DNA from 3 places in the Leptolyngbya iicbica LK genome. Region 2 is predicted to be linked to each of the others. Evidence: predicted binding sites of a transcription regulator. Region 2 holds the regulator's gene; each other region holds the start of a gene.
What was found. The regulator NtcA, encoded in region 2, controls nitrogen genes in cyanobacteria. The targets are predictions, from matches to a motif close to TTTGTANNNNNNNNTACAAA.
Positions count from the first base shown of each region.

Region 1: the regulator NtcA is predicted to act here: its motif matches at 4,612-4,631, upstream of DYY88_RS17560 (BMP family ABC transporter substrate-binding protein).
Region 3: the regulator NtcA is predicted to act here: its motif matches at 4,710-4,729, upstream of DYY88_RS16445 (DUF4278 domain-containing protein).

Region 1 covers NZ_QVFV01000005.1:82-7,433, reverse strand. The annotation lists gene hemL (glutamate-1-semialdehyde 2,1-aminomutase) at 1-148, shown strand, start outside; gene DYY88_RS17575 (hypothetical protein) at 495-719, shown strand; gene DYY88_RS17570 (lecithin retinol acyltransferase family protein) at 703-1,212, shown strand; gene groL (chaperonin GroEL) at 1,437-3,113, shown strand; gene DYY88_RS17560 (BMP family ABC transporter substrate-binding protein) at 3,234-4,436, opposite strand; gene DYY88_RS17555 (metallophosphoesterase family protein) at 4,955-6,193, shown strand; gene dapB (4-hydroxy-tetrahydrodipicolinate reductase) at 6,317-7,141, shown strand.
Region 2 covers NZ_QVFV01000002.1:1,373,606-1,380,957, reverse strand. The annotation lists gene DYY88_RS13110 (peptidylprolyl isomerase) at 1-57, shown strand, start outside; gene DYY88_RS13105 (PadR family transcriptional regulator) at 323-709, opposite strand; gene DYY88_RS13100 (DUF3084 family protein) at 1,107-2,519, opposite strand; gene ntcA (global nitrogen regulator NtcA) at 2,568-3,239, opposite strand; gene thrC (threonine synthase) at 3,748-5,070, shown strand; gene DYY88_RS13085 (MoaD/ThiS family protein) at 5,238-5,513, shown strand; gene DYY88_RS13080 (flavodoxin family protein) at 5,691-6,296, shown strand; gene DYY88_RS13075 (Maf family protein) at 6,333-6,932, opposite strand; gene psbP (photosystem II reaction center PsbP) at 6,972-7,352, opposite strand, start outside.
Region 3 covers NZ_QVFV01000004.1:149,926-157,277, reverse strand. The annotation lists gene ruvX (Holliday junction resolvase RuvX) at 1-429, shown strand, start outside; gene DYY88_RS16460 (DUF3727 domain-containing protein) at 426-1,001, shown strand; gene DYY88_RS16455 (M23 family metallopeptidase) at 1,855-2,658, opposite strand; gene DYY88_RS16450 (FAD-binding domain-containing protein) at 2,998-4,437, opposite strand; gene DYY88_RS16445 (DUF4278 domain-containing protein) at 4,777-4,962, shown strand; gene DYY88_RS16440 (NAD-dependent epimerase/dehydratase family protein) at 5,127-6,062, opposite strand; gene DYY88_RS16435 (pentapeptide repeat-containing protein) at 6,355-7,352, shown strand, end outside.

The DNA.
Region 1 (7,352 bases), on a different contig from region 2:
GTTCAGCCGCTTCCATCGCGGCATGTTAGAGGCGGGCATTTACCTGGCTCCCTCGCAATACGAGGCGGGCTTCATGTCGCTGGCCCACACCGACGAGGATATTGAGAAGACGATCGCCGCCGCTTGCCAAGTGCTCAGCAACCTTTAATTGGTGGCATTCCCGTTTGTAGACTTTTCTCTAAGTCTTTTTTACAGAACAGGTAGAGCAATTAAGTAAAGAACTGCGCCCCTTATCCAAATCAGAATAAGGGGCGCAGTGTATTTAGAGCTTTAGGATTCCTCCTGGTAGAGACTTAGATGTTCATCTATGATCTTGCTCAAGAGCATGAATCAATAGATATTCACGATATAGAGAGAAGTAAAACGGGAAACTTAATTTTATGCATGAGTACAGCTTTATGTATAAGTGCGGGTAATTCCAGAAAAAAAGAATTGGTTCTGATACATAAACTCCTCTATAAACTCTGCTTCAACGCAATAGGGATACACTTGCTATGACTTTTAGTTCAGAAGCTTCTGCCTCAATCGCAGGAAAAATTGCTATCGAGTTGGCTACTGAAGCCTTGGAAGATTTTCTGGAAGATGAAGAAAACCAAGAGGTTATTGCAAAGCATATTTCAGGCTCATTCATCAATGCCTCCAAGGCTCTTTGCCTGCCAGATCAGTTTGAGAAGAACCTAGATGATTTTCTGGGAGAAGAGGATGAACAACAAATTTGAATACCCCATCGGAAGCATTATTCAACTCACAAGTCATGATTATCCTCACTGTGGAGTTGTAGTAGACCACAACAGATCGGTCGAGCTAATTGCTCAAAAAGACCAGTCAAAGCGTAAAATGATCTGCAAGTTGGTTCTTATTGATTTCTCGATTGCTAATGAGCATCCTATAAGTGATGGCTTGCCTGAATACACGCTAAGAAGATTGCCTACGACTTCATGGAATACATCTGAAATCAAGCAAAGAGTCCGTCACCTTAAGTCCAAGTATCACGATAGCGACTATCACATCGTCTACAATAATTGCCAGCATTTTGCATGGGAGTTGGCAACTGGAGAGGCAAAATCACCAGACGCTTCTAAGTTTAGGATGATCGGTGGATTGGTCGGTTGGGCGATGCATAAAAAGGATTTTGGGTCTGCATCTTCTAATGGCAGCAAGAGCTTAGAGGGACTAAGCTGTGAACTCGATAGGTTTCTTGTGCCAGTCTGATGGTTCCCAAAGCCTTAACAGTCACTGTTCCTCCATTGCCCTTCATAACCGTTTCTATTACTGATCGACTCATCCACTCCTTATCCTCACACCCACCTGCCCTCACCCCCTCAATGGTCGGTTATCGCCACTTATAAGCACGCACCGAAGGGGCTATTCTATGCTGGTTAGCACTCGACACAATTGAGTGCTAATGTTTCATTTGCAGAGAGAAAGAGTGGGACATGGCGAAACTAGTCATATTTGATGAAGCGTCGCGGCAAGCCCTGGAAAAAGGCGTGAACTCCCTGGCCGATGCGGTCAAGATCACCCTGGGGCCAAAAGGTCGCAACGTTGTACTAGAAAAGAAATTTGGCGCACCGCAAATCGTGAATGACGGGATCACGATCGCCAAAGAAATTGATTTAGAAAATCCTTACGAAAACACCGGCGCACGCCTGATTCAGGAAGTTGCCTCGAAAACTAAAGACTTGGCGGGCGACGGCACCACCACTGCAACGGTGTTGGCCCAAGCCATTATTCGTGAAGGGTTGAAGAACGTCGCAGCAGGTAGCAACCCGGTCAGCTTGCGTCGCGGCATCGACAAAGCCGTGGCCCAAGTGGTCGCTGGCATTGAGGCGGCAGCCAAGCCTGTAACGGGCAATGCCATTTCGCAAGTTGCTTCTGTTTCAGCGGGCAGCGATGACGAAGTCGGCGAGATGATTTCTGCCGCCATGGAAAAAGTGACGAAAGATGGCGTCATCACCGTAGAAGAGTCCAAATCCCTCTTCACCGAGTTGGAAGTCGTCGAAGGGATGCAGTTCGATCGCGGCTATATGTCACCCTACTTTGTGACCGATCAAGAGCGCATGGTCACGGAATTGGAGGGCGCTCGCATCCTGATCACCGACAAAAAAATCAGCTCCATTCAGGATCTGGTCGGCGTGCTGGAACGCATTGCTCAAGCGGGTGCGCCGTTGCTGATCATTGCTGAAGATATTGAAGGCGAAGCCTTGGCCACCCTGGTGGTCAACAAGGCTCGTGGCGTGCTGAACGTTGCCGCCGTGAAAGCGCCTAGCTTTGGCGATCGCCGCAAGGCCATGCTGCAAGACATCGCCGTCCTCACAGGCGGTCAGGTGATCTCCGAAGACATTGGCCTGAGCCTCGAAGCTGCCACCCTAGATATGTTGGGTACAGCCCGCAAAGTCAGCATCACCAAAGACACCACCACCCTCGTTTCTGACGCGGGCAACGAAGCGGATGTGCAGGCACGAGTCGCTCAAATTCGTCAAGAACTGGAGCGCACCGACTCTGACTACGACAAGGAAAAACTCTCGGAGCGCTTGGCCAAGCTGGCGGGCGGCGTCGCCGTCATCAAAGTGGGTGCAGCCACAGAAACCGAACTGAAAGACCGCAAACTGCGGATTGAAGACGCTCTGAGCGCGACCAAGGCCGCTGTGGACGAAGGTATCGTTCCTGGAGGTGGAGCCACCCTACTGCACCTGGCGACCAAGCTCGAAACGCTGAAGGCTTCCCTTTCCGTGGCGGAAGAGAAAGTCGGTGTGGATATCGTAATCAGAGCGCTGGAAGCGCCCCTTCGCCAAATCGTCGATAACTCCGGTGGCGAAGGCTCCGTCATCGTCGAGAAAGTCCGCGAACTCGACTTCAACATGGGCTACAACGCCCTGACTGGTGAGTTTGAAGACCTGATCGCCAGTGGCATCATCGATCCCGCAAAAGTAGTGCGCTCGGCGCTGCAAGATGCCGCCTCCGTCGCTGGAATGGTCCTAACCACCGAAGTTCTCGTCGTTGAGAAGCCTGAACCTCCCGCGCCTGCTGGTGGCGACCCCGGCATGGGTGGTATGGGCGGCATGGGTGGCATGGGCGGCATGGGTGGTATGGGCGGCATGGGCATGATGTAAGCCCGCCCAGCGCTTAACCAACCGATCCGTCTGAAACTAAACCGGGCCGGGAGCGATCGCTCCCGGCCCGGTTTTCATCAATATGTAGATTTCAGCCAGTTATGAGGACGCGACTAAGCTTTAGCCGTCAATGCTACCTTCAACCCCTTCGATGAGGTAATCCATCTTCTCTAGCTCAATGTCATCTTGCTTGTATTCTTGGTCACTGGTCAAAATGACATTGCCGCCGTTATCTTTCAGCTCACCCTTATAGATGACCAATTCGCCTGCGATCAGCTGCTCGCGAGCGGCATCGGCAGCTGCCTTAGCCTCATCGGTCACGGCTGGGCCGTAGGGCGACAGCTTACAGAACTTCCCACCAAGGCCCCCCCGCAAAATGTGAGGAATGTCACCGGCCATGAGCGTTTGCCCCGCTTTGAACTGCTCGCCCAGTTGAGAATAAATGCTCGACCAGTCCCACTCGGCCCCAGTGAGGTAACCTTCGGGGGCAAGCGGACCTTGGTTAGCGTGATAGCCGCTGGAATAAATGCCCCGACGTTCTGCGGTTTCCATCACGACTTTAGGACTGTCAACGTGACAGGTCACCACGTCAATACCCTGGTCGGCCATGCTATTGGTTGCTTCGGCTTCCTTCACCGGCTCTGCCCAGTCCCCAGTGAAGATGACCTGGGTAGTAATTTCTGGCTTTACAGACTTCGCGCCCAGAGTAAAGGCATTGATGTTGCGCAACACTTGTGGAATCGGCTTGGCCGCAACGAAACCGAGCTTGCCAGACTGCGTCATATGACCCGCCACAACCCCGGCGACATATTGCGCCTCGTCAATATAACCAAAGTAGCTACCCACATTGTCGGGATGAACGCCATCTTGATAGAGCCCCCCAGCGTGGAAGAACTGCACCTCCGGAAACTCTGCGGCTAGTTCCAAGATGTAGGGGTCGAAATAACCGAAGGATGTGGGAAACAAGACTTTCGCACCATCAATTTCAATCATGCTGCGCATGGTTTCGGCGACGGCGGTCGTTTCAGGTACGCTGGCTTCTTCCACTAGCTTGATGCCGGGAACGTTGGCGACCATGGCAGCAGCCCCTTCGGCATGGGCCTGGTTATAGCCAAAATCATCTTTGGGGCCAACGTAGATGAATCCGACAACTAACTCCTCACCACCAGCGTCCCCCGTGGCGGCTTCGTCAGTAGTGGCATCGCCCTCCGGAGCCGGGCTGCAGGCTGTGCCAAACTTGGTAACCACGCCAAAGGCAGTAGTCGCCATCAAACCGCGCACCATCTGGCGACGAGAGATGCGGGTAAATCGGCGTTGAGTCATAGCGTTTTCTCCTACAAGGAATGGGGCATTGAAAAGGGGAGGCAGAATTAGTGAATGGGCTCAGAATATCGGCCAACAAACAATTTTGCCGGGCAGCGATCGCCGCCATCAAGCCAACCCAACATCACAGTCTCAATCTGGCTCAAATTAAGGATTGATAAAAGACCGAGATAATTTTGTATCTTTAGCTGCTTTTCGCCAAATTCTCGTCAACCTGACGCTGCTTTTTGCTAGTGAGCCTTAAGGGAATGAGCTTACAGAAGGGAACGGTTCCCTCGAACTAATGCTGACTATTATTCAACCAGTTCAACAGAGAACTCTCTCCTCAGCAGTGGTGGGCAGCCCCATCAATCTCCCCCTAAATCTGTCTCTGTCAAAACTTTTGGGGCTCGCCTGCCCCGCGTTCTCATCCACCCGGACCTCATCCCTCCCTCTTAAGCAGCATGTCATGTGCTCGCCGACCTCTAAATGTGGGGTAGAGTATGGGCCGTAGAGCTTTTCACAAGTGACGAGGGGCGATGAATTGGAAACGGCTAGGACTCTTGATTATCTTGGGACTGCTGAGTGGCATCGTATTCGCCTATGCCCACGCTGCGATGCAAGCCCCACCACCAACTACAACCTCCAAAGCCCCCACCGAAATCACCACAACTGAGGTCGCTGCCCCCACTGAGGCCCTAGCCGTCACTGCCCCCTCCATCGAACTGCCCGCCGCGACTCAAGCGCTGCTCGCGAGCCTTAATCAAGCGCCGTTTCAGCCTGAGCGCGGCGATCTGCGGCTGGTGGCTATTAGTGACCTAAATGGGGCCTACGGATCTACCGATTACGACCCCGATGTCGATAAAGCGATCGCCCTCATTCCCTTCTGGCAACCGGATTTAGTTGTAGCCGGTGGCGACATGATTGCAGGGCAATCGTCCTCATTGACAACAGCACAAATTCAGGCCATGTGGGCCGCCTTTGATGAACATGTTCGCGCCCCTTTGGATGCAGCAGGTATTCCCTTCGGCTTTACCATCGGCAACCACGACGCCTCCGGAGCCCGTGGGGCCAACGGCCAGTTTACCTTTCAGCAAGAGCGAGATTTGGCTACTGCCTACTGGCAAGCGCCAGAGCACACTCCCGACGTCGAGTTCATCGATCGCGCTGACTATCCCTTTTTCTATACCTTTCGCCAGGGCGATGTCTTCTTTATGGCATGGGATGGCTCGACCCACCAGATTCCCCCCGACAAGCTGACCTGGGTAGAGCAAAGCCTAGCCAGCGAAGCCGCCCAGAGCGCTCGCCTGCGGATTTTGTTGAGCCATCTGCCGCTGTATGCCGTGGCCGAAGGACGCAACGCCCCCGGTGAAGTAATGGCCAACGCAGAGCAGTTACGGACCATGCTAGAGCGGTACAACGTGCATACCTACATTAGCGGCCATCACCACGCTTATTATCCTGGCCATCGAGGCAAATTACAGCTCCTCCACATGGGGATCATCGGCTCGGGGCCTCGCGCCTTGATCGATAGCGACTTGCCCCGCTGGAAAGCCATCACCGTACTCGATATAGACTTTGAGCAAGCTGAGAGCGAGCTAATTCGTTATACCACCTATGACATTCAGACACTGGAGTTGATTGAGTACGGTCAACTCCCCCGCTATTTAGCAGGGCACAACGGCATGGTGCTTCGTCGTGACCTCGAACTGGCTGACCTGAGCACCGCCGAGCAAAGCGCCTGTCAAGCAAAGCTCGGAACCGCCCTGTGCAGTTAACCCCTAATCCTCGCTCACAGCACCAGCTGCATCGACAGACCAGCATCCTCTATCTATCCACTTTTCCGCTACCGCCCCCAAATTGCTCTAAACTCATCCTGTTGGCCGTTCAAAATCAGATTCATGGCAGCACAATCTACGATTCCTGTGGTGGTAAATGGCGCGTGTGGCAAGATGGGCCGCGAAGTTATCAAGGCCGTCACCGCTGCTGAAGATATGACCCTGGTGGCAGCGATCGACAAAAATCCTGCGGTCCTTGGCGAAGACATCGGCGAAATTGCAGGATGCGGTCCGGTGGAAATTCCGGTCACGCCGGATCTTGAAGCAGCACTGGTACAAGCCCAAAGCGAAGGCTTGGCAGTCATGATTGATTTCACCCACCCCGATACCATCTACAACTCAGTGCGAGCAGCGATCGCCTATGGCGTTCGTCCCGTCGTAGGTACCACAGGCTTGACAGCAGACCAGATTAAGGAACTGGCAGAATTTGCAGAGAAAGCCAGCATCGGCTGCCTGATCATTCCCAACTTTTCTATCGGAGTCGTATTGATGCAACAGGCGGCTCAGCAGGCAGCACAATACTTCAACCACGTCGAGATCATCGAGCTACACCATAATCAAAAGGCCGACGCCCCCAGCGGCACGGCCATCCAGACTGCTCAAATGCTCTCTACCCCTGACAAAGCCTTCAACCCTGCCCAAGTAGAAGAATCCGAAAAAATGACTGGTGCTCGCGGCAGCACCACTGACGATGGCATTCGTATCCATAGCGTTCGATTGCCCGGTCTGATTGCCCATCAGGAAGTGCTGTTTGGGGCACCGGGACAGCTTTATACTCTGCGTCACGATACCAGCGATCGTGCCTGCTACATGCCCGGTGTACTGCTGGCAGTGCGGCGAGTCATGCCTCTGAAGTCCCTCATCTACGGCTTGGATAAAATTTTGTAGACACCGATATCATCCCTTAGCTCAGAGCAATCGAGCAAAGAACTTTTCGACGAAATTCTTCTTTATCTACGCAGCGCATTAAACTACAAGTCGTCACCCTGAGCGCAGTCGTCAACCAAAAGACGGTTCTACATTTCATGAAAAGAGTTATGGAAGGCCATCTTTAGCGAGACTATTGATTTGTAGAGCTTCTAGATTAGGTGAACCTTTC
Region 2 (7,352 bases):
GTGGTGAATGCGATTCGCCAGGGCGACAAGATTATCTCGGTCAAAATCGAAGCTTGAATAGCCTAAATGCGCTCTGCTTTTGAAGGCAGGTGTCGGTTGTTCATGCGGGGCTGACAACGCGCGAAGGTACGCGTTGCGTTGAGGTCGTCTAGCTAAATACCGGGGCTGATAGTGAACAGTCGAGATCCAGGTCTGACAGATCAAATGCCCCTTCCTGAGACCTTTGGCCCTCACGATATTGCGGCGCTACAGGTCCATACCATAATCCCCATGCTGAGGTTTATCAGCATGGGGATTATGGTTTCAAACTCGGGGGTAGCCCTTAACGACCGGAATAGGCTGGCTCTGGCATAACCTTGGTTTGGGAAACGCGATCGCGCATGTAGTTAATCCACAAATCCGCGAGTTCTTCGGCTTGCATCCGCCAATCCGGATTCAGCCGATACATCCGCCGGGGACGGCCCCGGCCCTCAACTTTTTTCCAGTAACCGTCAATGGCGGACTGATCTTCGAGGAATTTTAAGGCACTGTAGAGAACGGTATCGGATAGTCGATAGTCAGAATAATCCTTGGCGAGTTTCTGAATCAGTTCCGTCCCGTAGGAATCTTGCTGCAAGAGCACTGCCAAGACATAGCAAACAGCCAGTTCCTTGTTAAGGTATATCGGTGGTGGATCCTCAAAAAACTGATAAATATCTTCAAATTTCATCGGATTTCTCCTTACGCTTGTGAACTGGCCTTATGGGTTGATCAGTTAGGGTTTGCAGTAACCTCATCAGCAAAAATCATGGTCGCTTTGCCGAGAATAAGTCGTTGCCAACATCTCGGCCATCATCAAACTGCTTATATCGCTCAAGCTAAATGGCGGGCTGGAGATAGTGAATCCCAATGTTGACTACCGTGATCCCGCTAACGCTGATATGGCGATCCCAAGCTTGGTCTTAAGACGCTTTTGATGTCGTAGACCAATTTTAAGCACTGAATAATATAGAAAGCTAAATCAGGGCGCAGATAGTTACTATCCGCAAATCTTGTAGACATTCTTAAATTTCCTTGATGGAAAAATAATCTTGTCAGCTGCTTGAAATGGCTTGATTGAGGAGCTGCTAACGGCGGCGGGGATCGCTGGAACTGGTCTCTGAAGGGGCTTCACGGGGTAAGTCATCGGTGCGTAGCAGCACCTGGCCATTGCGAACGGCAAATAATTCGACTTGTAACGGGCCGACTGTTGGAATCGGGGCTGACGCGATCGCTTGAATGTCGATCGGCGTATCCAGATTCCGCATTTCTTGCAAAAAGGCGATCAAGGCATCTGTCCGTCCGTCGGCGACCTGCAAGGTATCGCCCACAATGCCGTCTTGACGGGCACGAAATTGGAGTGACGCAATTAGTAGGTTTAGCTTTTCGACTAACTCTTGATTGGTCAAATTCCGGGGATCAACACTGACCATCGCGAGGCGCTGTCCCGGTTCGTAGATGAGTTCATTCACTGCGGCGTCGATAAAGACCTGGACGCAAGGGCCACCATCAGCAACGACGCAAGGCTCGCCAATAATATAGTTAGCCGACGAAAGCACCCGCACCACATAAGACTGGCCATCGCTGATGCGCTGCACAAGGCGATCAACGTCTTGGGTGGGAATCAGCAAGACCGGATCATCGCGATCGATGCCTGGGGCAATTTCTTCGATGGCGGAGCGGTTGGCCTGCCGCAACAGTTGATCAACGGCGCGGCGAGCTTCTACTTCGTCGTTGACTCTTAACAGCACTGAGACGAGAGGTTCGTTGCGACCGACGGCGACGCTGCCCCGAAAAAGGCCCTGATATTGTTGTTCCAACAATGCAACATTTTCTTGTAGTTCGGCCTGTTGACTTTGCAGTTCTCGAAGGCGGGCTTCGCGCTGGGCAATGTCTTGGTCACGTTCGGCAATGAGGCGATCGCGCTCGGCAATGCGCTCTTGGACTGTGGCCTGCTGCTGCAATAGGTCGGCCCGCTCGGTCTGTAACCGCTGAATTTCATTTTGGAGTTGAGCCGATTGCTGGGAAACCTCTCCCAGTTCCGATTGGAGCGATGATAATCGCGATCGCGACTGCTGGAGTTCGCTCTGGGTTGTTTGTTGCTGCTCGACCGCCTGTTGCAAGGACCGATTAATTTTGGCGAGTTCCTGCTGGGCCGCTGTTTGTTCGGCGCGGGCATCGGTGAGAGCAGACTCAATGTCGGCCTTGGCGGTTTCTGCTTCGCCTAGTTCTGCCTCAGCCTGCAAGAGGTCCTCTTGAATGCGCTCTAGCTCAAAGACCCCGGTGCGGAGTTGCTGACTCACACCAAAGAGCAAAGCCAAGGTCGAGGCGGAAATGACGCCGCCCGTCAAAATACTGACCACAGTCGCCGTCTGGCGCGGGCGCAGGTTAAATAGGCTCAACCGCGCCTTGCCAACGCGCATGCCAATGCGATCGCCTAGCGTGGCAATTACGCCGCCTAGAATCAAGACTGCTAATACTAGAACGTAGCCTGTGGCCATGCGCCCGTTACCTGCGATTCATGACCACTCTACTGCAACGCTTTCCAATCAGGTGAACTGCTGACTGAGATTCACCGGGTCATGCACGGTAATCTTCTTTTTATGGATGGCAATCATGCCTTCTTGGCGGAGATCGCCTAGCAAGCGAGTGACGGTGACTCGGGTAGACCCGATCGCCTCAGCGATCGCCTGGTGCGATAATTTCAGGTCAATGGTGATGCCATCGGAACTAGGAATGCCAAAGTCGCGGCACAAAATCAGGAGAAAACTGACTAACCGAGAGCCCATATCGCGATGAGCTAAGGTTTCGATCATCATCTCGGTCTGCAAAATGCGCGATGACAACCCTTTCAGCATTACCATGGCGAGTTCCGGATTTTCGGCGAGCGCGGGCTGCACTTGATCAATCGGTAAAGACAACAACTCGACTGGCGTGAACGCTACCGCATGGTAAAAGCGATCAGACCGCTCACCCGTAATCAGGGATAGCACCCCGAAGACGCTATTCTCTCGCAGCAAAGCGACCGTGATTTCTTCGCCGATTTCGTAAACTCGCGAGAGCTTCACCGCCCCTTTCATCAAAAAATAGACGCGCTCCGCGGGATCACCGGGAAAAAAGATTGTCTTGCCGCGCTCGTAGGTTTCCACGACTGGCGGAAACGCGCCGCCTGCGAGTTGGCGAAACGCATTGGCTAAGGGCTTGTCCTGCGCTGCTATCATCTTGAGTCCACTTTTGTCTGCTGGAACCAAACATCACGATAGCCACATCTTACTGAAATCCACGAAAACGCCTATCAATTGAGACATCATTGCGTGGTCTTTGGGCCTTTAAGAAATGCAAACCGCAATGCATTAACCGTCTATTAATGCGACTTATGAGAAGACCTTTTGTATCTAACGATACTTGGAGTCGACAAAACTGCCGAAAATCTTAGGAGTGGCAGGGCAAAGGGCGCGATCGCGGCTTTGAGCTCACTGGATTTTTTGTAGCAAAGGTGTCAATTTTTTCCTGAACATGGTTTTGGGCTCGGATGGCGATCGCTGCCGGACAAAGCCTTCAAAGTCTTCTCCAGCAATTGTTTCATTGATTCATTTCAAATCCCGACAAAAATGGTCGGGTATGTTTGACCCGTGTTTTTTAGCCGTGATACTATCCGCGAAGTTCAGTTGAAACAGTCCTGTTGCTGCAGCTGCTACCAATTCATTCCGCGAGAGAGCACAGAAAACGATGACCCAGGCCATTGAACAGCCCAAAACTTTATCGACCGGCGCTGCCTTAGGCGCAACTTTTTCGGCACTGCGCTGTCGAGAGTGTGGCGAAACCTATGAACTCGGTGCCAAGCACGTTTGCGAAGATGTTTGCTTTGGTCCCTTAGAGGTGGTTTACGACTACGACCTGATTCGTCAGCGGGTGAGTCGCGCCAGTATTGAAGCGGGGCCGAAATCAATTTGGCGCTACAAAGATTTTTTGCCGGTGGCCTCCGACAATCCCATCGATGTCGGTACGGGGATGACTCCCCTACTCAAAGCCGATCGCCTCGCGCGGCGTTTAGGGTTGAGGTCTCTCTACATTAAAAACGACGCGGTCAACATGCCGACCTTGAGTTTTAAGGATCGGGTGGTGTCGATCGCCCTCAGCCGTGCCCGTGAACTGGGCTTCTCTACCGTCTCTTGTGCAAGCACGGGTAACCTGGCGAACTCCACAGCAGCGATCGCGGCCCATGCTGGACTCGACTGCTGCGTCTTCATCCCCGCTGATTTGGAAGCCGGTAAAGTCCTCGGTACGTTGATTTACAACCCCACCGTGATGGCGGTGAAAGGCAACTACGACCAGGTCAACCGCCTCTGCTCTGAGGTCGCGAATACTCAGGGTTGGGGATTTGTGAACATTAACCTGCGTCCCTACTACTCCGAAGGGTCGAAAACCCTGGGCTATGAAGTTGTGGAGCAACTCGGCTGGCAACTGCCTGACCACATTGTTGCGCCGTTGGCCTCGGGTTCCCTGTTTACCAAGATCTACAAGGGCTTCCAAGAGTTTGTGAAAACGGGTCTGGTGGATGCCAAAGACGTGCGCTTTAGTGGGGCGCAGGCGGAAGGCTGCTCGCCCATTTCCCAAGCCTTCAAAGAGGGACGGGATTTTGTGACTCCGGTGAAGCCCAACACCATTGCCAAGTCGATTGCGATTGGCAACCCCGCTGACGGTATCTACGCCCTGGATATTGCCCGCAAGACCAACGGCAACATCGAAGATGTCACTGATGCTGAAATCATTGACGGCATTAAGCTCCTGGCGGAAACCGAAGGCATCTTTACCGAGACCGCGGGCGGCACCACGATCGCCGTGCTCAAGAAGCTGGTGGAAGCGGGCAAGATTGATCCCGACGAAACCACTGTGGCTTATATCACGGGCAACGGGCTGAAAACCCAGGAAGCCGTGCAGGGTTATATTGGTGAGCCGTTGACCATTGAGCCCAAGCTGGACAGCTTTGAGCGAGCACTGGAGCGGGCTCGCACCCTGGAGCGTTTGGACTGGCAACAAACCTCCGTCTAACAGCGTTTTCTTTGAGTTTTCTGGAATCTTTCCCGTGAAAACTCACTCTCGCGTAGTCGCAGCCTGCCTTTGTTGACACAAACAGGGGTAGGCTGTTTTATCGGACAACATTTAGGCGAGCGATCGCCTAACCCCTAAATTTTTGACCTTTTGATTTTCGAGTAGCTATGGCCATCAAAGTTCTGATTCCCACTCCCCTGCAAAAATTCACCAATAACGAAGCGACGGTCGAGTGTGACGCCGCCAATATCGCGTCCTTGATGGATACCCTGGATTCCCACTTTCCCGGGATCAAGGCCCGCCTCTGCGACGACCAGGGCGAACTGCGTCGCTTTGTGAATTTCTACGTCAACAGCGAAGATATCCGGTTCTTAGATGGCAAAGACACGGCCCTGAGTGATGGTGATGAGGTCAGCATTGTCCCCGCTGTCGCTGGGGGCTAGGCGCGTCGCTGTCCTGATGCCAGGGCTGATTGCTACGGTTTGTCTGCGGTTGCGATCGCGCTCTGGATCGCGACTCATAATGAAGGTGTAGAGATGTGAGCCTGAGTCTCTGCACCTTTTTGCGTTGTGGCAGCGATGCTTCTGCCCGGCTCCATTTCGATCAGGAGGACTCCCATCATGACGACAACCCCTCGCATCATCGGCATTGTCGGCAGTTACCGCAAACATGGCACCATCGACACCGCTGTGAGCGCAATTTTGGCCGCTGCTGAAGCGGCTGGCGCTGAAACCCATAAGATTTACCTGCAAGATCAGCACATCGAGTTTTGCACCAATTGCCGCGTCTGTTTGCAGCAACCGGGGCCACAACGGGGCACCTGTGTATTGGCTGATGACATGGCCACCATTTTGGATGAGTTGGAGACTGCTGATGCTTTCGTATTGGGAGCCCCAGTCAATTTTGGCGGCATTAACGCCCTGACCCAACGCTTTGTCGAACGCTGCGTCTGTTATGGCTATTGGCCTTGGGGCCAAAAAGCGCCCACGTTACGCCAGTCTCAGATGACGAAACAGGCAGTACTGGTGTCTTCGAGTGCGGCACCGGGTTGGTTGGCGCGGCGGCTCACCCATGTGACGAAGACGCTACGACAAGTCGCGCAACTGCTGGGCGCTAAGCCCATCGGTACCGTGTGGATTGGCATGATTGATCCCCAAAACGCGCAATTGTCGCCGCGCCTGCAACGACAAGCGCAAAAATTGGGTCAGCGCCTGGCCGCAGCATAAATCTGAGATTGAGGGTGAAGTTTAGCGGGCGATCGCTCAACTCGCTGACCAAAAATCCGTGATGTCGTAGCCCAGCTCGTGAATGAGTTCTCGTAATAGCGGCATACTCAGGCCAATGACGTTTGTGTGGCAGCCGTCGAGCTTTTCGATGAAACAGCTCCCCTTGCCGTCGATCGCAAAGGCTCCGGCACAACCCAGCGGTTCCCCAGTAGCGACATAATCGGCAATTTGACGATTGCTCACCACCGCGAAGTAAACCTGGGTCACCCGGCAGCGCACGATCGCTGTTTGCTGCACGGTATCGATCAGGGCGTGGCCAGTGTACAGTTCACCCACGTTGCCGCGCATGGCTTGCCAGCGAGCGATCGCGTCGGCAGGACTGTCCGGTTTGCCATAAATCTGGCCGTTAAACGCCAGCACCGAGTCACACCCCAACACCAGCGCCCGCTTGAACTGCGGTGCGACTAGCTGCGCCTTGCTCTGGGCCAGGGTGCAGACTAATTCCCCTGGCTCATTAATTTGGACCTGGTCTTCATCAAAGTTGCTGGGGCAGGTATAGACGGAAATGCCCGCATCGGTTAGCAACTTTCGGCGCGCCGGGGATGCCGAGGCCAGCACAAACTGCAAGTCTTCCATCAGTAAACTCGCTGCATAAATCGCCAGAACCGCCGTTAATTAATCCACCGAAAACGAAGCCACAGACTGCTTTAATAAGTCTGCCACCTTGTCCCAGCGGCCTTCGATAGTCGAGGCGTTGTAAGTAAAGAGCTTGCCCCGACGGACGACTACGCTGGCGAGGTTATGGCGAATCCCCGAAGGCAGATCGGCGATATATTCCAAGATGTAATAGGTGACGCCGTCGCGATCGAGTTCAATCGCGTTTGCCAGTTCTACTTCTCGCTCTTCGCCTGCCATGGCATTCAGGCTTTTGGAAAGCTTATAGCCGACTTCGGTCGGGGTGCCCAAATCTTGCAGGGTCTGGCCTTCGGGCACGTCGCTAATGACGACGCTGATGTTTTCGGTTTCATTCACAATGTCGTGGAAAACGACATCGGC
Region 3 (7,352 bases), on a different contig from region 2:
GCTGGGTGCGATCGCCTGGGGCTGTTAGTCACCGAATTACCAACCGTACAAAACCGTTCCTTTCGCACAGTGGTAGATGAGATCAAGGCGATCGCGACTGAGCGGCGCGTCAATGTGTTGGTGGTGGGACTGCCTTACAGCATGAACGGTGAATTGGGCAAGCAAGCCGTATGGGTGCAAACTTTTGCCGAAAAGCTATCGTCAATTTTACAAATACCCGTAGAGTATGTAGATGAGCGGTTGACTTCTTTTCAGGCGGAGCAAATGTTGCAAGCCGAAGGCGTCACACTGTCTCGCCATAACAAAGGACTGATTGACCAAAAAGCGGCCGCCATTATCTTGCAGCAATGGCTTGATCAACGCGATCGCCCATCGACAGTCCCGTCCTCGCCCTCACCTACTTCATCCGTCACAGGAGACCCGGAATGACCTTTTCGGATTCAGATTTCGTCCAAGACCGCCCCACCATTGCCGTTAAAGACGAGGCGGGGAGGGTGCTCATGTGCCAAATCGAGCAGACCTTTGAGATTGGTCAACGCCAGTATGCACTGTTGTTGCCGCTAGATACCCCCGTCGAGATTTTTGCCTGGGAACCGGATGAAGAAGAGGAAGACACCGACACCCTCGTCGATGTCGAGGAAAGTGATATTGAGATGCTGTTGCCCACGGCCCGCGCCGTCTTAGCCGAGCACGATCTGGTTTTACAGCGCAGCGCTGTGACCCTGAGCGTTTCAGGAGAACTCCCCACCCCTCAAGAAGAAGATTGTTTCACGTTAGATATTGGCGACATTGACGAAGACGGTGAGCCAGACAGCGAGGAGTTTCAAACCCTGGCAACGTTTTTCCATAACGATGTGGAATACACGATCTGCACGCCGCTAGATCCCCTCCTTATCTTTGCTGAGATGGGGGCAGCAGGCGATGCCCGCATGATTCCGCCTGAGGAGTTTGAACGGTTACGGCCTGAAATCGAGTCCAGCATTTTTGATGTGTTGGAATAACCGCATGTGCAACTGATTTGCTAGCCGCCTCAAAAAAAAGCAATCCGCAGTCAGGTGCTGAGAGCCTAAAAGTTTAAAGCATGGGCGTTGAATTGCAGTGTGAACAGCCGTCTCGGCGGTCCCGGAGCAGGCAAGATACCTGCGCGACAAGCCTCCAACTTGTGGACACCTCTACTAATACTCACCCGGCCATCTTTGCTTAATCGATGAGCGATCAAAGTCAACGACTGCTGTCATCACTGTTGTGCGATGCCTGCAGTCGTACTCACTTTCCTGCTCATGCCTGAATGACGGCTTGGAAATCTTGACTCTTGGTTCTCAAGACGACATCGCAAGCTTAGCGCCGATGGACATTGAGCGATCGCAGCGTATGCGCTGTTTTCAGATTGCTGCGGGGGCAAAGAGCATCGCCCACAGCATGAGTGTTAAGAGTAGGGCAATTACCCCTATGAGGCCATCTCGCCAGTCATCATGTAACGGGGCAATGGGTTTCATGGTTGTCCTCCTTCCAGATCGGGATAACACACCACTCCTCTATCTCTATCCTGCGTGCTCAGAGTCGAATTGAGCGGAAGTTGCAACGATGTGTCACCTGTTTTTAGGCAGCCAGCCGCGATCGCTCGCTTTTTAGAATGGCTGCATCGTTTGCCGATGCGTGGGCTTGAATGAGCTGGAACATCGAAGCCGGAGAACCAATCACACCAGACCTTTTCAACGGAGTCCCGCAAGACCGCGACGAGTCTGGATGGATGGTTGGGGTCAAGGTTGGCGAAGCCGTTATGGAGCGATACGTTAGGAAGCTCCGAATGAGATTGCAACTTTGGAAGGGCGATCGCACTTCTCAGATCTCGCCTTACTTTTCCATCATGGCTTTGAGCACGACGGTGGGGTCTACCCAACTGCCCTGATACTTCATCCCCCAATGCAGGTGCGGGCCGGTGGTGCTGCCAGTCATCCCAACTCGCCCAATACGTTGACCGCTTTTCACCAGGTCGCCTTGGCGAATTTGAATGCCACCATCATGATCGACCAACCAGCGATCGCCGTCCGTCTCGACCACGACGTGTCCTTGCATATGGCAATAAATATGCACCCATCCGTGAGACTCAATCACAATTCCGGTACCGCAGGCTGTGTTGTCTGAAACCCGTGATACCGTGCCTTCCCACCAAGAGCGGATGTAACTACCCATGGGCGCTGCAATGTCTAGGCCATAGTGGAACCGTCGCCCCCCAAAGGGATGATTGCGATAGCCAAACGGTGACGTGTAGGCCACAAAGTTCTCGACGGGAAAGGATGCCGACTCCCAGGGCGTTGAGGGCGGTGCGGCATTCACGTCAGCCGCCGGAGCATCAGCTTCCTGAGCATCGGCTGTAAAGGTGGATTGCCAGAGTTCCGCAGAGACCCAGATCAGGCCCACCAGCGACATGAGCCCGACGACGCCTGCCCAGGGCGATCGCCGCCAGGTTTTCGATTGCACGGTAGGAGCGGTGGGAGCGACTTCAGCCTCCAGCGGGGTAGTGCTTACCGTTATCGCACCCTCGACATGTTGGGTCAATTTAGGCAGAGACGTTGGCTGTTCTAAGTAATGTCGCGAATATTGCTCATGCAATGAAGATACGCGAGCCGGCAGGCCAACTGGTTCACCATTTGACATGTGACTGAACTCAAACGCTAACGAACTCCCGGATTCTAGCAAAAACAGTACAAATGATCTACCGTGCATGATGCGAGATTGCTCTATCCCACCAATTAATGAAATAGAGATGCTTCGTGAGTCTGCACAGCCATCTCTGACCAGTAAATCCCCCGGCCCCCGATCAAAGACAGTAGGGCTAGCGGTTCTCGATCAGCCACGCTTGCCGATGCAAAGGGCGCGTCCTCAAGCCATTCTAGAAACCCTGCGAGCTCAGCATTACCGCGCCCGCTCTTTTATCCCCAACTAGGGTCTGTCGTCCTTTGAGCGAAAGGCTTGGCCGATTAGATGACGATAACCCTAACGTTTCTGGGCTTTGTACTTATCTTTGAACAAGGCTTGTTGCTGTTTGTGATCCACGATGGGGCGAGGATATTGGGCGCGATCGCGCACGCCGTCAGCAATTTTTCCCGTCACCAACTCCTCAGTATCCAGATGGCGCAGTTCGGGCAGCCATTGGCGAATGTACTCCCCATCGCGATCGAACTTTTGGGCTTGGCTAGCTGGGTTAAAAATCCGCAACGGTTTGGGATCCATGCCGCTGGAGGCGCTCCATTGCCAGCCGCCGTTGTTGGCGGAGAGGTCGCCATCCACCAGCTTTTGCATGAAGTACTTTTCGCCCCAGCGCCAGTCGATAATCAAGTCTTTGGTGAGAAAGCTAGCCACGATCATGCGACAGCGATTGTGCATCCACCCGGTTTCGTTGAGCTGGCGCATGGCCGCATCCACAATGGGATAGCCCGTCTTTCCGTCACACCAAGCCTGAAACTGAACCTCATCATTCACCCAGGGAAAATCTTTGAGCGGCTCCCGATACGGCCCGTCAGCCAACTCGGGAAAGAAATACATCACGTGCTGGTAAAACTCGCGCCATGCCAATTCTTGTTGCCAGGTCTGGACATTTTGCCGGGTTTCGTCGCTGCGGCAGCGGTTGTACGCCTCCGTGGCGGCAGCCCAGACACTACGAATGCCGATCGCGCCAAATTTCAACGCGGCGCTGAGTCGCGAGGTGCCGTCGACGTAAGGCAAGTTGCGCTGTTCGTCATATTCAGCGATGTAGCGATCGTCGTCGCAAAAGGCGTTGAGCTGCTGGTGTGCAGCCCATTCTCCCGGCTCTAGCAACAACGGGGCTTCCCAGACAAATCCTAAATCTTGGGCCGTCGGCAGGGCGATCGCTCCGGCGGCCTCGGCCTGGGCAATCGCCTCTGGGGATAATCCCTCCGCTGCTGCTAAGGCGGGGACGGGGGCAGCCTTATCTTGCTTGATCCAGTTTTTCCAAAAGGGACTGTAGACGGTGTAAGGGGTGTTGTCTGACTTGGTTACCACGCTGCCTGGAGCTTGCAAAAGCTGATCCCAAAAGGTGGTCTTGAGTTCAATGCCCACTTCCTTGAGAGCAGCGGCAACTTGAGTGTCGCGATCGCGAGAATAGGGTTCCACATCCCGATTCCAATAAACGGCGGTGGCGCCAATCGCCTGTGCCAGTTGGGGAATGCCTTTGACCGGGTCAGCTTTTAGAATGAGCAACTCACTTCCGGCTTCGGCGTAGCGGCGCTGCAGCTCTTGTAAGCAGCCCATCATATAGGTGACACGCGCGGGTGCCACATCGTCTCGGTTGAGAATGTTGGGGTCTAGGCAAAACACTCCACTTACTTGAGGCGATCGATCGCGAGCGGCGGCCAGCCCCAGGTTGTCGCTAATGCGCAAGTCGCGCCGATGCCAAAACAAAATGCGCTCGGGCACAGTTCCCCCTCTTTTTCTTGGCGTAAAACCGTTTTTCAGTATAAACAGGTCTTTTGGCGGGCTGCCGCAATGATCAACGGCGACTGCGGGGTTATCAGGGTTTCCCCCAAACCATGACGCTTTGTGCGCCTAATTTTGCACTATCGACAGTTAACAGGCCCAAACCGAGTGGGCCTGAGGGCTGATGGCGATCGCAGAATGTAAATGTTTAGACGTAAATAATTGCATCAGTCCGGCGAAACCCACTTCGACCCCATATAATAAAAACAAGAACTGTATCAATGAATACAGTTTCTACACTAAACTTTCTTTCAAATCACCTCATTCGGAGCTAGTCCTATGAAATTGTCTTATCGCGGCCATAACTACGAAGCTCATCTGTCTCCTTTGCATGAGCAAGCCGTCGAAGAAATCGGCACTTATCGCGGTGCGCGTTTGACTCGCAAGCGCTTTGCTGTTCCTCACGAAGAGCATGGCAAGGTTGAGCTCACCTATCGTGGTGCCAAGTACTCTCACGAACTGTAGAGTCAGTCTGGTTATGATTTTGGTCAACCGCTAAGAGTGGCACTGAGTGCTACGACTCAATGATTTTTCTGCCAAGCGGCGCTTAACAAGATTAAGCGCCGCTTGGTGATTTTTGGATGTAACTAGGAGGGGCGATCGCTGCCCCACCTTGCGCCGACGCATGGTTAACTAGCCGCGAGAATCTGCTCATCTAGGGAAAAATCAGCAGCGGCTTGAGCCCGGCCCGATGCCACGAAGTCGTTAGTAAACGAGTCTTTGAGGCCACCAATAAGGTCAAACTGGGGTGACCAGCCGAGTTCAGTTTTGGCTTTGTGAATGTCGGTAAAAAAGTGCTGCACTCGCATCGGGAAGGCTTTTTTCTTGCCGAAGTCAAAGGCTTTCGGGTCGTAATGGACGAGTTGAAGGCTGGCAGGATCTTTGCCTACCGCGATCGCACAGGCCCGCGCCAGTCCATCAAAACTCACAGCTTTTTCGCCAGAGATGTTGTAAATCTGGCCGATTGCTTTCTGATTACCCAACACAGCCGCCATCGCCGCTGCCAAATCTGCAACGTGCCCCATTTGCGTGAGCGCCATGCCACTGCCAGGGATCGGGAGCGGGCGATCGCGCACGAGGCGATCGAAAAACCAGGCTTCCACATCGTTATAGTTTTGCGGGCCATAGATATAGACCGGACGCACTGAGGTGAACGGGACTTTCTGCGCGACCAAATAATCTTCGGTGGCAAATTTGCCTTTGTGGCGACTGTTGGGATCGACGGCATCCCCTTCCACATGGGGCATTTCATCAGATTTCTGGTACACCCCAGCAGAGCTGACATACACAAAATGCTGCACCGTATCGCCAAACAGTTCCACTAGGGGTTGGGTATCACTGAGTTCGCGACCATTGTTGTCAAAAATGGCGTCAAATTTTTCGCCCGCTAGCGCCGCTTTGAGTTGGGCAATATCTTTGCGATCGCCCTGAATCGTCTGCACCGATTCCACAGGAGCGGGCTTATTGCCCCGATTAAACAAAACCACGTCGTGGCCTTGCTGCACAAGTAACTGGGTCAGGTACACCCCAATAAACCGGGTGCCCCCCATAACTAAAATGCGCATCTTCCCCTCCCGCTGTGAATCTGTTCTCTTGGTATCTTAGGATGCAGTTGCCCCCCAGTTGGGAAGAATTGTGGCGGGCTCAGGGCGCGATCGCCCCCGGCCATTAATAAGTTGTTTGACAAATGCTTAAGCGAATCCGCAAAACCCCCCAGATTTAGGGTTCTACGCTTAGTCTGAAGCCAGTCCCACTATCCGGTCATTCACCTTCCCATTAAAATAGAGAAACTGACTTTTCAAAGCGGCGAGTTCACCCTTGTGTTAGCCGTACTATGCACATCATTGGCGCAGCTTAATGCAAGAGCTAGACACCGCCTATCGGATCTTAGATTTAGAGCCTGGGGCTTCGATGGAAGAAGTCAATCAGGCTTACAAAGATCTCGTGTTTATCTGGCATCCTGATCGCCTGCCCAAAGAAAATTTGCGGCTGATTGAGAAAGCCCAGGAAAAGATTAAACAGCTGAATCAGGCCCGCGATTATCTGCGGACCCATGCGCGGGTCGGCACCACTGCCGCCAGCAGCAGCCATACCGCCAACACGACTGCCAGCAATGGCTATCGCTCGCGCACTCGCCCCTATGGGCGCACGGCCAACACCTATGGCTATCGCCAACGCCCCAGCTATGGGCGCACGGCAGAGTCATCATCGTCGCAGCAGACCTATCAAAATCCCTATCGGACGTATCAAGCGCGCTATGCCCAAACGGGTTATGGCAGCTACGGAGCCTATCGGCGTCCAGACCAGCGCAGTGCTGAGCCTCACAACGGCCCAACGAACACAACGGGCGAAGAAGGGGCATCTACTGCTGCCCCCAACCATGGGACGAGCTCGAACGGTAGCAGCCAGAGTAATAGCGGTGCGTCGAGCTACAACCGCCGTTATCCCAATGGCAATAGTGCGGCCTATTCGAATGCGAATGATGGTTGGAATAACTACACCACACCGCGCCCCAGTGGCTCTGGCAATGCGGCATCAAGCCAGCGCGAAAGCGGGCCGAGCTATACGGTGAATAGCGATCGCCCCCCAGCTTCGAGTTATCGCCCGCCGTCTACGGCCAGCACGAATTACAGTTATCGACCACCAGCCTCCGAGTCACGCTCTAGTAATAGCAGCAGTAGCGCTAGTCAGCGATCTCGGCAACAACCCGACCTCAGCGGCTCTAACCTGCGGGGGGCCAATCTGAAGGAAAAAGACTTTTCGGGTCGCAACCTGAGCAGCGCTGACCTCAGTGGGGCAGATCTGCAAGATGCTTTTCTGCACGGCGTCAATTTCAACCGCGCTGACCTGAGTAA